2 regions of the Spirillospora sp. CA-142024 genome follow, and region 1 is predicted to be linked to the other one. Evidence: predicted binding sites of a transcription regulator. Region 1 holds the regulator's gene; the other holds the start of a gene.

Region 1 (6,192 bases):
CGTCGACCTGTCCAAGGACAAGATGGCGCTGCAGCGGCTCCGCGAGGCCGCGGAGAAGGCGAAGATCGAGCTGTCCGGCTCGTCCGAGACGCAGATCAACCTGCCCTACATCACCGCGTCGGCGGAGGGCCCGCTCCACCTGGACGAGAAGCTCACCCGGGCCGAGTTCCAGCGGATGACCTCCGACCTGCTCGACCGGACCAAGGCGCCGTTCCACTCGGTGCTCAAGGACGCCGGCATCACGGTCGACGGCATCGACCAGGTCGTCCTGGTCGGCGGCTCGACCCGCATGCCCGCGGTGTCCGAACTGGTCAAGGAGCTGACCGGCGGCAAGGAGCCGAACAAGGGCGTCAACCCCGACGAGGTCGTCGCGATCGGCGCCAGCCTCCAGGCCGGCGTGCTCAAGGGCGAGGTCAAGGACGTCCTGCTGCTGGACGTGACCCCGCTGAGCCTCGGCATCGAGACCAAGGGCGGCATCTTCACCAAGATCATCGAGCGGAACACCACGATCCCGACCAAGCGGTCGGAGACGTTCACCACCGCCGACGACAACCAGCCGTCCGTGGAGATCCAGGTCTACCAGGGCGAGCGCGAGATCGCCGCGTACAACAAGAAGCTCGGCACCTTCCAGCTGACCGGTCTGCCGCCGGCGCCGCGCGGCGTCCCGCAGATCGAGGTCACCTTCGACATCGACGCGAACGGCATCGTGAACGTCAGTGCGAAGGACCAGGGCACCGGTCGCGAGCAGTCGATGGTCATCACGGGCGGCAGCGCGCTGCCCAAGGACGACATCGAGAAGATGATGCGCGACGCCGAGGAGTACGCCGAGGAGGACCGCAGGCGCAAGGAGGAGGCCGAGGTCCGCAACCAGGCCGACACCCTCGCGTACTCGACCGAGAAGTTCCTGCGGGAGAACGACGAGAAGGTCCCCGCGGAGATGAAGACCGAGGTCAACGACGCGGTCGCCGAGGTGAAGAAGGCCCTGGAGGGCACCGACGTCGACGCCATCAAGGGCAGCGCCGAGAAGCTGGCGCAGGTCAGCCAGAAGATGGGCGCGGCCATGTACGCGCAGAACCCCGAGGGCGCCCAGGCCGGCCCCGAGGACCACGGGCCGACGGCGGACGCCCAGGGCGGCGAGCCGCAGGACGACGAGGTCGTCGACGCCGAGATCGTGGACGAGGACAAGCCGAAGGGTGATGCGTCGTGACGTCCTCCCCCGGCGAGGGCGAGGAGAAGGAGGGCCCGGTGATCCGCGACAAGCGGCGCATCGATCCCGAAACGGGGGAAGTCCGGGCGCAGGCGGCCTCGCCTGCTCCGGAGACCCCTGCGAACGGGGGCGCCACGGTCACCGATGAGGAGACCTCCTCGCTCAAGACCCAGCTCACGGAGCGTCTCGCCGACCTCCAGCGGCTGAAGGCCGAGTACGACAACTACCGCAAGCGCGTCGAGCGCGACCGGGTCGCGGTCCGCGAGCAGGCCCTCGGGCAGGTGCTGTCCGAGCTGCTCCCGGTGCTGGACGACATCGGCCGCGCCCGTGACCACGACGAGCTCACCGGCGGCTTCAAGTCCGTCGCGGAGAGCCTGGAGGCGGTCACCGGCAAGCTCGGCCTGGAGCGGTTCGGGGAGAAGGGCGAGCCCTTCGACCCGGTCGTGCACGAGGCCCTGATGCACTCGCTCTCGGCGGACGTGACCGAGACGAGCGTCATCGACGTCCTCCAGCCGGGCTACCGGATCGGCGAGCGGATACTGCGGCCCGCGCGGGTCGCGGTGGCCGATCCCGATCCGGACGCCGGGCCGAGCGCGTCCGGCGGCGAGCCCGGCGACGCGGACGACGAACCAGGCGAATGATCCTTACGGGGCCCGTCCCACCGGGGCGGGCCCCGCAGGGCCCTGAAGACATGTGGCAAGTGGCGATAGCAGAAGGCGGGGCGCCGTGAGCACCAAGGACTACCTGGAGAAGGACTACTACAAGGTCCTCGGTGTCGCGAAGACGGCCTCGCAGGAGGAGATCAAGAAGTCCTACCGGAAGCTGGCCCGCAAGTACCACCCGGACGCCAACAAGGGCGACGCCGAGGCCGAGGACCGCTTCAAGGAGGTCTCGGAAGCCTACGACGTCCTGTCCGACGAGAAGCGCCGCAAGGAGTACGACGCGGTCCGGTCGATGCCGGGCGGGTTCCGCGGCCAGCAGGGCGGCGGTTTCCCGTTCGACCTCGGCGACCTGTTCGGCCAGCAGGGCGGCGGGACGCAGGCGGGCGGCGCGGGCGAGCGCATCGGCGATCTGTTCGGCGGCCTGTTCGGCCGCGGCGGCGGGGGCACCCGCCCGACGGGGACGCGCCGCGGACGGCGCGGCGCGGACGTCGAGACCGAGGTGACGCTGTCGTTCGGCCGCGCGATGAACGGCGTGACCGTCCCGATCAAGCTGACCAGCGAGGCGGCCTGCAACAGCTGCCGGGGGACCGGCGCGAAGGCAGGCACCGTGCCGCGGGTGTGCCCGAACTGCGAGGGCACCGGGCACGAGACCCGCAACCTCGGCAACTTCGGCTTCCAGGAGCCGTGCAAGGAGTGCCGCGGCCGGGGCCTCGTCGTCGACGACCCGTGCCCGACCTGCCACGGCAGCGGACGGGCGACCGGCACCCGCACGATCCAGGCCCGCATCCCGGCGGGCGTCGCCGACGGCCAGAAGATCCGGCTGAAGGGCAAGGGCGCGCCCGGCGAGAACGGCGGCCCCGCCGGCGACCTGTACGTGAACATCAAGGTGAACCCGCACAAGGTGTTCGGCCGCAGCGGCGACAACCTGACGCTGACCGTCCCGGTGACGTTCCCGGAGGCGGCGCTCGGCGGCGAGATCAGGGTCCCGACGTTCCAGGGGCAGCCCGTCACGCTGAAGCTGCCGGAGGGCACCCCGAACGGCCGCAAGTTCCGCGTGAAGGGCCGCGGCGCCAACCGGCGCGACGGGACGAAGGGCGACCTGCTCGTCACCGTCGACGTGCACGTCCCGCAGAAGCTCGACGAGCAGTCACGCGAGGCCCTGGTCCGGCTGCGCACCGCCGGCGCCGGCGACGACCTGCGCGCCGACCTCCTCCAGCAGGCCAGACAGGAGTGATGGTCATGGATCCCTTCGGCGATGACACTCCGGTCTACGTGATCTCCGTGGCGGCGCAGCTGTCCGGGCTGCACCCGCAGACGCTGCGGACGTACGACCGGATGGGCCTGGTGTCCCCCGGCCGCACGGCCGGACGGGGCCGCCGCTACTCGATGCGCGACATCGTGATGCTCCGCGAGATCCAGAGGCTCTCGCAGGAGGAGGGCATCAACCTGTCCGGCATCAAGCACATCCTGGAGCTGCAGCGCGACAACGTGCGGCTCCGCGACGAGCTCGGCAAGGCGCACGCGGCGCTCGAGGATCTCGCGAACGAACTCGAATCGACCCGTGCGGTCGCGGCGCGGCTGGCGCAGCAGCGGCGGCACGGGGAACCGGGCGGCACTCCCGGCGCCGACCTCGTGCCCATCAGGCATACGAGCGTCGTGGTCTGGCACGAGCGCAACTCGGACTGATCTTCTCTCACGGGGACGGGTATGGACTACAAGCTGACGCAGAAGAGCCAGGAGGCGGTGTCGGTCGCGGTCCGCAGGGCGGCGGCCGAGGGACATCCCGAGGTCGAGCCGCAGCACCTGCTGGTGACCCTGATCGGGCTGCCCGAGGGGACGGCGGTGCCGCTGCTGGAGGCGATCGGCGCCGACTGGCAGGTGGTCAGGCGGCGGGCCGAGGAGCAGCTCGCCGCGATGCCGAAGGCGCAGGGCTCCACGGTGGCGACGCCGCGGATCTCCGGGCAGCTGCAGCGGTCGATCAACACGGCCGCGAACCGGGCGCAGCAGCTGGAGGACGAGTACGTCTCGACCGAGCATCTGCTGGTCGGGCTGGCCGCGGACGGCGGCCCGGCGGCGGGCCTGCTGAAGGAGTTCGGCGCGACGCCGCAGGCGCTGCTGGACGCGTTCGAGAAGGTGCGCGGCCACGCCCGCGTCACCAGCGAGAACCCCGAGGGCACCTACCAGGCGCTGGAGAAGTACGGCGTCGACCTGACGGCGCTGGCCCGGTCGAACCGGCTCGACCCCGTCATCGGCCGCGACTCGGAGATCCGGCGCGTCGTGCAGGTGCTGTCGCGCCGCACGAAGAACAACCCGGTCCTCATCGGCGAGCCGGGTGTGGGCAAGACGGCGATCGTGGAGGGGCTGGCCCGGCGGATCGTCGCGGGGGACGTGCCCGAGTCGCTGAAGAACAAGCGCGTGATCTCGCTGGACCTCGGCTCCATGGTGGCGGGCGCCAAGTACCGGGGCGAGTTCGAGGAGCGGCTCAAGTCCGTCCTGAACGAGATCAAGGAGAGCGACGGCCAGATCGTCACGTTCATCGACGAGCTGCACACGGTGGTCGGCGCGGGCGCGGCCGAGGGCGCGATGGACGCGGGCAACATGCTCAAGCCGATGCTGGCGCGCGGCGAGCTCCGCATGATCGGTGCGACCACGCTGGACGAGTACCGGGAGCGGATCGAGAAGGACCCGGCGCTGGAGCGCCGGTTCCAGCAGGTCTTCGTCGGCGAGCCGTCGGTCGAGGACACCATCGGCATCCTGCGCGGTCTGAAGGGCCGGTACGAGGCGCACCACGGGGTGCAGATCACCGACGCGGCGCTGGTCGCGGCCGCGACGCTGTCCGACCGCTACATCACCGGCCGGTTCATGCCGGACAAGGCGATCGACCTGGTGGACGAGGCGGCGGCCCGGCTCAACATGGAGATCGACTCCCAGCCCGTCGAGATCGACGAGCTGCAGCGCCGGGTGGAGCGGCTCAAGCTGGACGCGCGCGGCATCGCCGGCGACAGGACCCAGCAGGAGCGGTACGCCGAGCTGGAGCGGACGATCGCCGACCGCGAGGAGCGGCTCCGCGAGCTGCAGGGCCGGTGGGCGCGCGAGAAGGACAGCCTCAAGGCGATCGGGCGCCTGAAGAAGGAGCTCGACGAGGCCCGCGGGCGGGCCGAGCAGGCCGAGCGCGACCGGCACATGGACGAGGCGGCCGGCCTCCGCGTCCAGGAGATCCCGCGGCTGGAGCGGGCGCTGGAGGACGAGCAGCTCAAACTGCAGTCGCTGGCCATCCAGGAGCTGCGGGGGGTGGTGGAGCACCTGCGCGGCGAGGAAAGCGAGCTCGCCGCCTCCGGAGCCGACCCGGACCGGCTCGCGGCGCTGACCGCCGAGATCGAGGCCAAGGCCGCCGAGCTCGCCGCGCTGGAGGAACGGCAGCAGCGGGCCCAGCAGCGCCGGGAGCGGATCCGCGAGCTGACGCAGAAGATCGACTCCGCGAACGCGCGGGCCGAGGAGCTGCAGATCGACGCGGCCATGCCCGGGATCACCGGGCCGGAACGCGACCAGAAGTACGAGCAGCTGGCCACGGTGCGGACCCAGATCCTGCAGTGGCAGAAGGAACTGGCCCCGCTGCGGGACGAGGCCGACGCCGACGCGGGCCACGAGCAGACCATGGTCAAGCCCGAGGTCAGCGCGGACGACATCGCCGAGGTCGTGTCGAGCTGGACGGGCGTCCCGGTGGGACGCCTGCTGGAGAGCGAGACGGGCAAGCTGCTCCGGATGGAGGACGAGCTCGGGCACCGGCTGATCGGCCAGGCCGCGGCCGTCAAGACCGTGTCGGACGCGGTGCGCCGCGCCCGCGCGGGCATCTCGGACCCGGACCGTCCGACCGGCTCGTTCCTGTTCCTCGGCCCGACCGGCGTCGGCAAGACCGAGCTGGCGAAGGCGCTCGCGGAGTTCCTGTTCGACGACGAGCGGGCGATGACCCGCATCGACATGAGCGAGTACTCCGAGAAGCACTCGGTCGCCCGCCTGGTCGGCGCGCCGCCCGGATACGTCGGCTACGAGGAGGGCGGGCAGCTCACCGAGGCCGTCCGGCGCCGCCCGTACTCGGCGGTGCTGCTGGACGAGGTGGAGAAGGCGCACCCGGAGGTCTTCGACATCCTCCTGCAGGTCCTGGACGACGGCCGGCTGACCGATGGCCAGGGGCGCACGGTCGACTTCCGCAACACGATCCTGATCCTCACGTCCAACATCGGGTCGCAGTTCCTCGTCGACCCGACGCTGGAGAACGGGATGAAGCGGGAGGCGGTCTGGAACGCCGTCCGGAACTCGTTCAAG
Region 2 (6,192 bases), 3.4 Mb from region 1:
TCCAGGAGGCGGCGTCTCGGTCATCGACGTCCGTGACCTGGGCGAGGCTTTGGCACGTTCCGTCGAGGCCAGGCAAGGACCGAGCCGCTGGGTGCTCGGCGGCCACTACCTGACATGGCAGCAGTGTGCCGACCTGTGCGACCGCCTGACCGGCGTCAAGTGCCGCCGTGTACGCGTCCCCAGTCGTGTCATGCTCGGACTGGGTTCCATGTTGGACGCGGCCAAGCGCGTCCATCACTTCGACTACCCGCTCACCCGTGACGCCGCCGACTTCATGGTCACGCTGGTGCCCACCGACGACCGTCCGATCCTGGACGCGCTCGACCTCACCTTGCGTCCCGTCGAGGAGACGGTGGCCGACGCCCTACGGTGGCTGGCCGAGAGCGGCCACCTCAACCCACGCCGGGCCGGACGGCTCGCCACCAAGGAGACACCGATGCCGACTCTCATCCAGCGCACGTTCGGGCCGGTCTTCCACCGGGTCTCGGGCGCCGCATGGTTCTCCAAGGTGGGTCCCAGGATCGTCCCGCCCGTGGACAAGACGCTGCACAGGCTCAGCGGCGGCCGGCTCCTGCTCGGCCAGCTCCTCGTCCCGAGCCTCGTCCTGACGACGACCGGCGCCGTGAGCGGCCTCCCCCGGCAGACCCCGCTCGCCTGCCTCCCCGACCCGGAGGGCGGCTGGTACGTCGTCGGTTCGAACTTCGGCCGCGAGAAGCATCCCGCCTGGACGGGCAATCTCCTGAAGAACCCCGACGCGGAGGTCAGCTTCCAGGGCCGTCCCGTTCCCGTGACCGCGCACCTTTTGGACGACGCGGAGCGCAAGGAGATCTGGCCCCGGCTCACCGCCGTCTGGCCCGTCTACGACCGTTACGTCGAGCGCATAGACCGGCAGCTCAGAATTTTCCGTCTGACGCCCCGCTAAGCGCCGCGGAAGGTCCTCGACAACCGACGGCCCAGGAACAGATAGGCGATCACCACACCGATGACGTTGAGGATGACGTCGTCGACGTCGAAGGCCCGCCCCACCACGAAGGCGCCCTGGATCGTCTCTATGGTCAGGGAGAACATGCCGGTCACCAGCGCGAGCCGAATGGGACCGCGCAGGGTCGTCCAGATGATCGGCAACAGCACGCCCATGGGCGCGAGCAGCACCAGGTTGCCGCCTATCTGGGGCAACGCCTCCTTGGTGGGGCGGTCCAGGTAGAAGCGGAGCGAACGCCCCGGGTCGGTGTTCCCGCCCGCCTGCCCATTGTCGTGGACGGGCGTCAGAGTGAGCCTGAACGCGAAATAGAAGAAGATGCCGAGACAGCCCAACGCGATGGTCACGACGATCACGCGAAGGACGATGATGTACCACGAGACCCGTTCACCCGCCGGGGCGGGCTGCCACATCGCCACCAACACGCTGCCGGTGTCCCCGTGCCCGTCCCGCTCCATGCGCCCGGCCGGAATTCGGGTCGGCCGAAACTCCAATTGACGTCAAAACGCCCGCGCCGGGACGAACCCGGCGCGGGCGTTTCGGTAAGGGTCAGGCGGCCACCGCGGCCGTGGTGGCCGGCTCCAGGGCCAGGTCCAGGACCTCGCGGACGTCACTGACGGTGAAGACCGTCATGTTGTCCAGCACCTCGGCCGGGACGTCCTCAAGGTCCGGCTCGTTGCGCTTCGGGACGATCGCGGTGGTGATGCCGAGCCGGGACGCGGCCAGCAGCTTCTGCTTGAGCCCCCCGATCGGCAGCACCCGCCCGGTCAGCGACACCTCGCCGGTCATCGCCACGTCCGCGCGGACCGGCCGGCCCGACAGCAGGGAGGCGAGCGCCGTCGTCATGGTGATGCCCGCGCTCGGGCCGTCCTTCGGGATCGCGCCGGCGGGCACGTGGACGTGCACGCCGCGGTCCTTCAGGTCGCCGACCGGCAGCTCCAGCTCCGCCCCCCGCGAGCGCAGGTAGCTGAGCGCGATCCGGGCCGACTCCTTCATGACGTCGCCGAGCTGCCCGGTGAGCGTCACGCCCGTGTCGCCGGTCTCCCGGTCGGCCAGCGACGCCTCGATGTAGAGGACGTCGCCGCCCGCGCCGGTGACGGCCAGGCCCGTCGCGACGCCCGGCACGCCGGTGCGGCGCTCGTTCCTGCTCAGCTCGACCTCCGGAGTGAACCTGGGCCGTCCCAGGTAGTCCTTCAGGTCGTCCGCGCCGATCTGGACGGGCAGCGCCGCCTTCTCCAGCGCGACGTTGGCCGCGACCTTCCGCAGCACCCGCGCGATCGAGCGGTCCAGGGACCGGACGCCGGCCTCGCGGGTGTACTCCGACGCCAGCAGCCGAAGGGCGTCATCGCCGAAGCCCACCTCGGACGCCTCCAGCCCGGCCTTGTCGAGCTGGCGCGGCAGCAGGTGGTCGCGGGCGATCGTGACCTTCTCGTGCTCGGTGTAGCCGTCCAGCTGCACCAGTTCCATCCGGTCGAGCAGCGGCCCGGGGATCGCCTCCACCACGTTCGCCGTGGCGAGGAACAGCACGTCGCTCAGGTCGAGCTCCACCTCCAGGTAGTGGTCGCGGAAGGTGTGGTTCTGCTCGGGGTCGAGGACCTCCAGCAGCGCCGCCGTCGGGTCGCCCCGGTAGTCGGCGCCGACCTTGTCGACCTCGTCCAGCAGGACGACCGGGTTCATCGAACCGGCCTCGCGGATGGCGCGGACGATCCGTCCCGGAAGCGCGCCCACGTAGGTGCGGCGGTGACCGCGGATCTCGGCCTCGTCCCTGACGCCGCCCAGGGCGACACGGACGAACTCGCGTCCCATGGCCCGCGCGACCGACTCGCCCAGCGAGGTCTTGCCGACGCCAGGAGGACCGGTCAGCGCCAGAACCGCACCGCTCCTGCGGCCGCCCACGACGCCCAGGCCACGCTCCTCACGGCGCTTGCGCACGGCCAGGTACTCGACGATGCGCTCCTTGACGTCGTCGAGCCCGGCGTGGTCGGCGTCCAGGATCTCCCTGGCGCCCGCGATGTCGTAGGCGTCCTCGGTCCGCTCGTTCCACGGGATGTCGAGGACGGTGTCCAGCCACGTGCGGATCCAGCCGCCCTCCGGTGAGGCGTCGGACGACCGCTCCAGCTTGTCGACCTCCTTCAGCGCCGCCTCGCGCACCTTCTCGGGGAGGTTCGCGGCCTCGATCCGGGCCCGGTAGTCGTCCTCCTCGTCGGCCGGATCGCCGTTCAGCTCGGCCAGCTCCTTGCGGATGGCCTCCTGCTGCTGCCGCAGCAGGAACTCCCGCTGCGTCTTCTCCATGCCCTCCTGGACGTCCTTGCGGATGGTCTCCGCCACGTCCAGTTCGGCGAGGTGGTCGCGCGTCCACCCGATCACCAGGTCGAGCCGCTCCACCACATCGACGGTCTCCAGGACCTCGATCTTCTGCTCGTCCGTCAGGTAGGGCGCGTACCCGGCGTTGTCGGCCAGGGTGGACGGGTCGTCGATCTGCTGCACCACGTCCACGACCTGCCAGGCGCCCCGCTTCTGCAGGATCGCGCTGACCAGGCCCTTGTACTCCTTCGCCAGCTCCTGCGCGCGCCCGGACGCCGGCGGCGTCTCGATCTCGGTTCCCTCGACCCACAGCGCCGCGCCCGGCCCGGTCGTCCCGGTCCCGATCCGCACCCGCCGCACGCCGCGGACGACCGCGCCCGGCTCACCGCCGGGCAGCCGCCCCTCCTGCTCGATGACGCCGAGCGTCCCGATGCCGGCGTACTGCCCGTTCAGCCTGGGCACCAGCAGCACCCGCGGCTTGCCCGCCGACCGGATGCCCGGCCCCTTGGACTGCGCCACCGCCCGCGCGGCCTCGATGGCGGCCCGGACCTCGCCGCTCTCGGACAGGTCCAGAGGCACCACCATGCCGGGCAGAACGACCCCGTCTTCCAGGGGCAGCACCGGCAGCGTCAGGGTCTCGCTCATGCTCAGCTCCAAGTCCGTAGGTCGACCCAACCTCAAGTTGAGTCATAGACACTCAAGAAAACGGAGCAGCATTTTGTTTCCGCAGCAACGTTCGCTCTCAGCGATCACCCCGGTTGTCCCGCCCACGCGAACCTGGCCCGGTCCGACGGCCGGTGCGCCTCTGGGGCCCGCTGCCGGTCTTCGACGCGCTCGTCCACGCCTTCAAGAGCGGAGAAATCCGCGCTCCGGCGTCCCCCAGCGGCGTCTGCCCTCCGCACTGAGGATCTTGTTGCACTCGAAATTGACACCGAACCATGGGGTCGCCATACGGTCCGCATGCTCAAGCGCCCGATCCCGCTCGGTGAAGTCCGCCGACCACTGCAACACCGACATTTCCCGGTCTTCCGCGTCGGTCCGGTCCCGTCGGCTCAAAGCCTCCCAGCGTCCCGAGCCGGGACCCAATGCTTCACGGAGGTTGCGCTCATACTCGGGATGCCAGGTGGCGTTCTGATCGATTCCGGTGCCGGACACATAGACCAGTCCGTCCAGTCGCTCGGAATGCTCCAACGCGTACAGCAGCGCCAACTGAGCACCCCATGAGTGTCCCAGCAATGTCATCTTGGATTACGGTGACCGCATCACGCCGCCCGTCCCGCACCGGTCCGATCCGGAGAATTCATCGTGAGCTGGTCTTCCCCGCGCCGGTCGGTATCGCCCCCAGACCGTGCTCTTGTCGGACGTCAGGAGGCAGTGCGGTTGATGAGGGCGGGGCGCATCGAGGAATTGCGGCGGCTGGCGGAGGCCGGGGATCCGCAGGGGGCGCGGCAATTGGCCGTTCTGCTGGCTCGCGCGGGGCGTATCGACGAGCTCCGGACGCGTGCGGGCGATGGGGATCGGTTCGCTCGCCGGCAGCTGGCCGACTGGTTGGTGGGGCAGGGCCGGATCGACGAAGCCATCAACGAACTGCGGCCACTGGCCGAGGCCGGCAATGAGGGCGGTACCTGGCGGCTGGCACGTCTGCTGGCAGGCCGGGGACGCGTCGAGGAGGCCATGGCGGAGTTGCGGAAGGCCCGATTGGATGACCGATGGCGCGTATGCGCTTGGCTGGCGAGCCAAGGGCGAATCGACCTCCTCCAGCAGCGGGCCGCTTCCGGGGACGCCGCTGCATGGAGAGAACTGCGCTGGATCATTCAAAGGCTGTGGCGGGCGGCCCGTGTCGGCGAGGCCGTCAAGCTGGTCACCGCCTTCCCCGCCGGGGACCGAGATCTCGACCAGGCGTTGCTGAACATCGCCAAGGGCTGGCGGGAGGGTCGCTTCCACCTTCGCGAGGAGGCCATCGGCCTGCTGGGAGGCATCGACCACCCGCTCTGCCGGCGCACACGGGCAGGATTGCTGCTTCTCCAAGGCCGCCGGGACGAGGCGATCAGCGAGCTTCGAGCGCTGGCTTCCGGAGGAGATCGCATCGCAGAACGCGACCTGGCCGCGGTTTTGTCCGCTCAACGACCGACCCGGGAGCTCAGGGCGATCGACCTCACCGGCGGGGGCTACGTGTGCGCGCTGGCCTTCAGCCCGGATGGCGCGATGCTCGCCACCTGCGGCGGTAACGACCAGACGATCCTGCTCTGGCGCCCCGTCACCGGCGAGCATCTCCACACCCTGCCGGCCTTCGGCGTCGCCCGTGCGGCCGCCTTCAGCCCTGACGGCATGCTGATGGCCGGGAACGGCGGCGGGCGGGTGCGGCTCTGGAACCCGGAAACCGGCGAACACATCCGCGACCTCGGCGCAGAAGGCTCCGTGGCGGGCGTTGCGTTCAGCCCTGACGGCATGTCTCTCGCCAGCGCCGCGCTGTGGGCCCTCGGGGCCGGTGCGCACATTCGTGATCTTGACCGGGGAGAGCCGCAGGCCGTGGCGTTCAGCCCGGACGGCCGGATGCTCGCGACCGCCGGCCGATACTCCGCCGATGACGGGGCAAGGCGGTGGAACCCGGCGGTCCGGATATGGGACCCGGCGACCGGCGAGCACATCCGCGCGCTCGAGATGAGCGCCAACGCCCTTGCCTTCAGCCCCGACGGGACCGTCCTCGCCACCGCCGGCAACGACAGGGTCGGGCTCTGGGACCCGGCGACCGGTGAACATGTCGGCGACCTCGGTAACAGCGGCGCCGACGCGGTCGCGTTCCACCCCGGTGGACGCCTGGTGGCCACCGGCCGGTCGGCCGGCTGGACCAATGCCGCGGTCCGGATGTGGAACCCGGCGACCGGCGATCAAATCGGCGTCCTCGGCAC

What was found. The regulator HspR, encoded in region 1, represses chaperone genes until heat shock. The targets are predictions, from matches to a motif close to ANTTGAGTCNNNNNGACTCAANT.
Region 2: the regulator HspR is predicted to act here: its motif matches at 3,964-3,986, upstream of lon (endopeptidase La).

Annotation. Positions count from the first base shown of each region.
Region 1 covers NZ_CP192077.1:314,302-320,493, reverse strand. The annotation lists gene dnaK (molecular chaperone DnaK) at 1-1,207, shown strand, start outside; gene grpE (nucleotide exchange factor GrpE) at 1,204-1,848, shown strand; gene dnaJ (molecular chaperone DnaJ) at 1,934-3,103, shown strand; gene ACQPZP_RS01590 (heat shock protein transcriptional repressor HspR) at 3,103-3,555, shown strand; gene ACQPZP_RS01585 (AAA family ATPase) at 3,577-6,192, shown strand, end outside.
Region 2 covers NZ_CP192077.1:6,219,491-6,225,682, forward strand. The annotation lists gene ACQPZP_RS29510 (nitroreductase family deazaflavin-dependent oxidoreductase) at 1-922, shown strand, start outside; gene ACQPZP_RS29515 (VanZ family protein) at 919-1,335, opposite strand; gene lon (endopeptidase La) at 1,529-3,928, opposite strand; gene ACQPZP_RS29525 (alpha/beta fold hydrolase) at 4,130-4,525, opposite strand; gene ACQPZP_RS29530 (hypothetical protein) at 4,667-6,192, shown strand, end outside.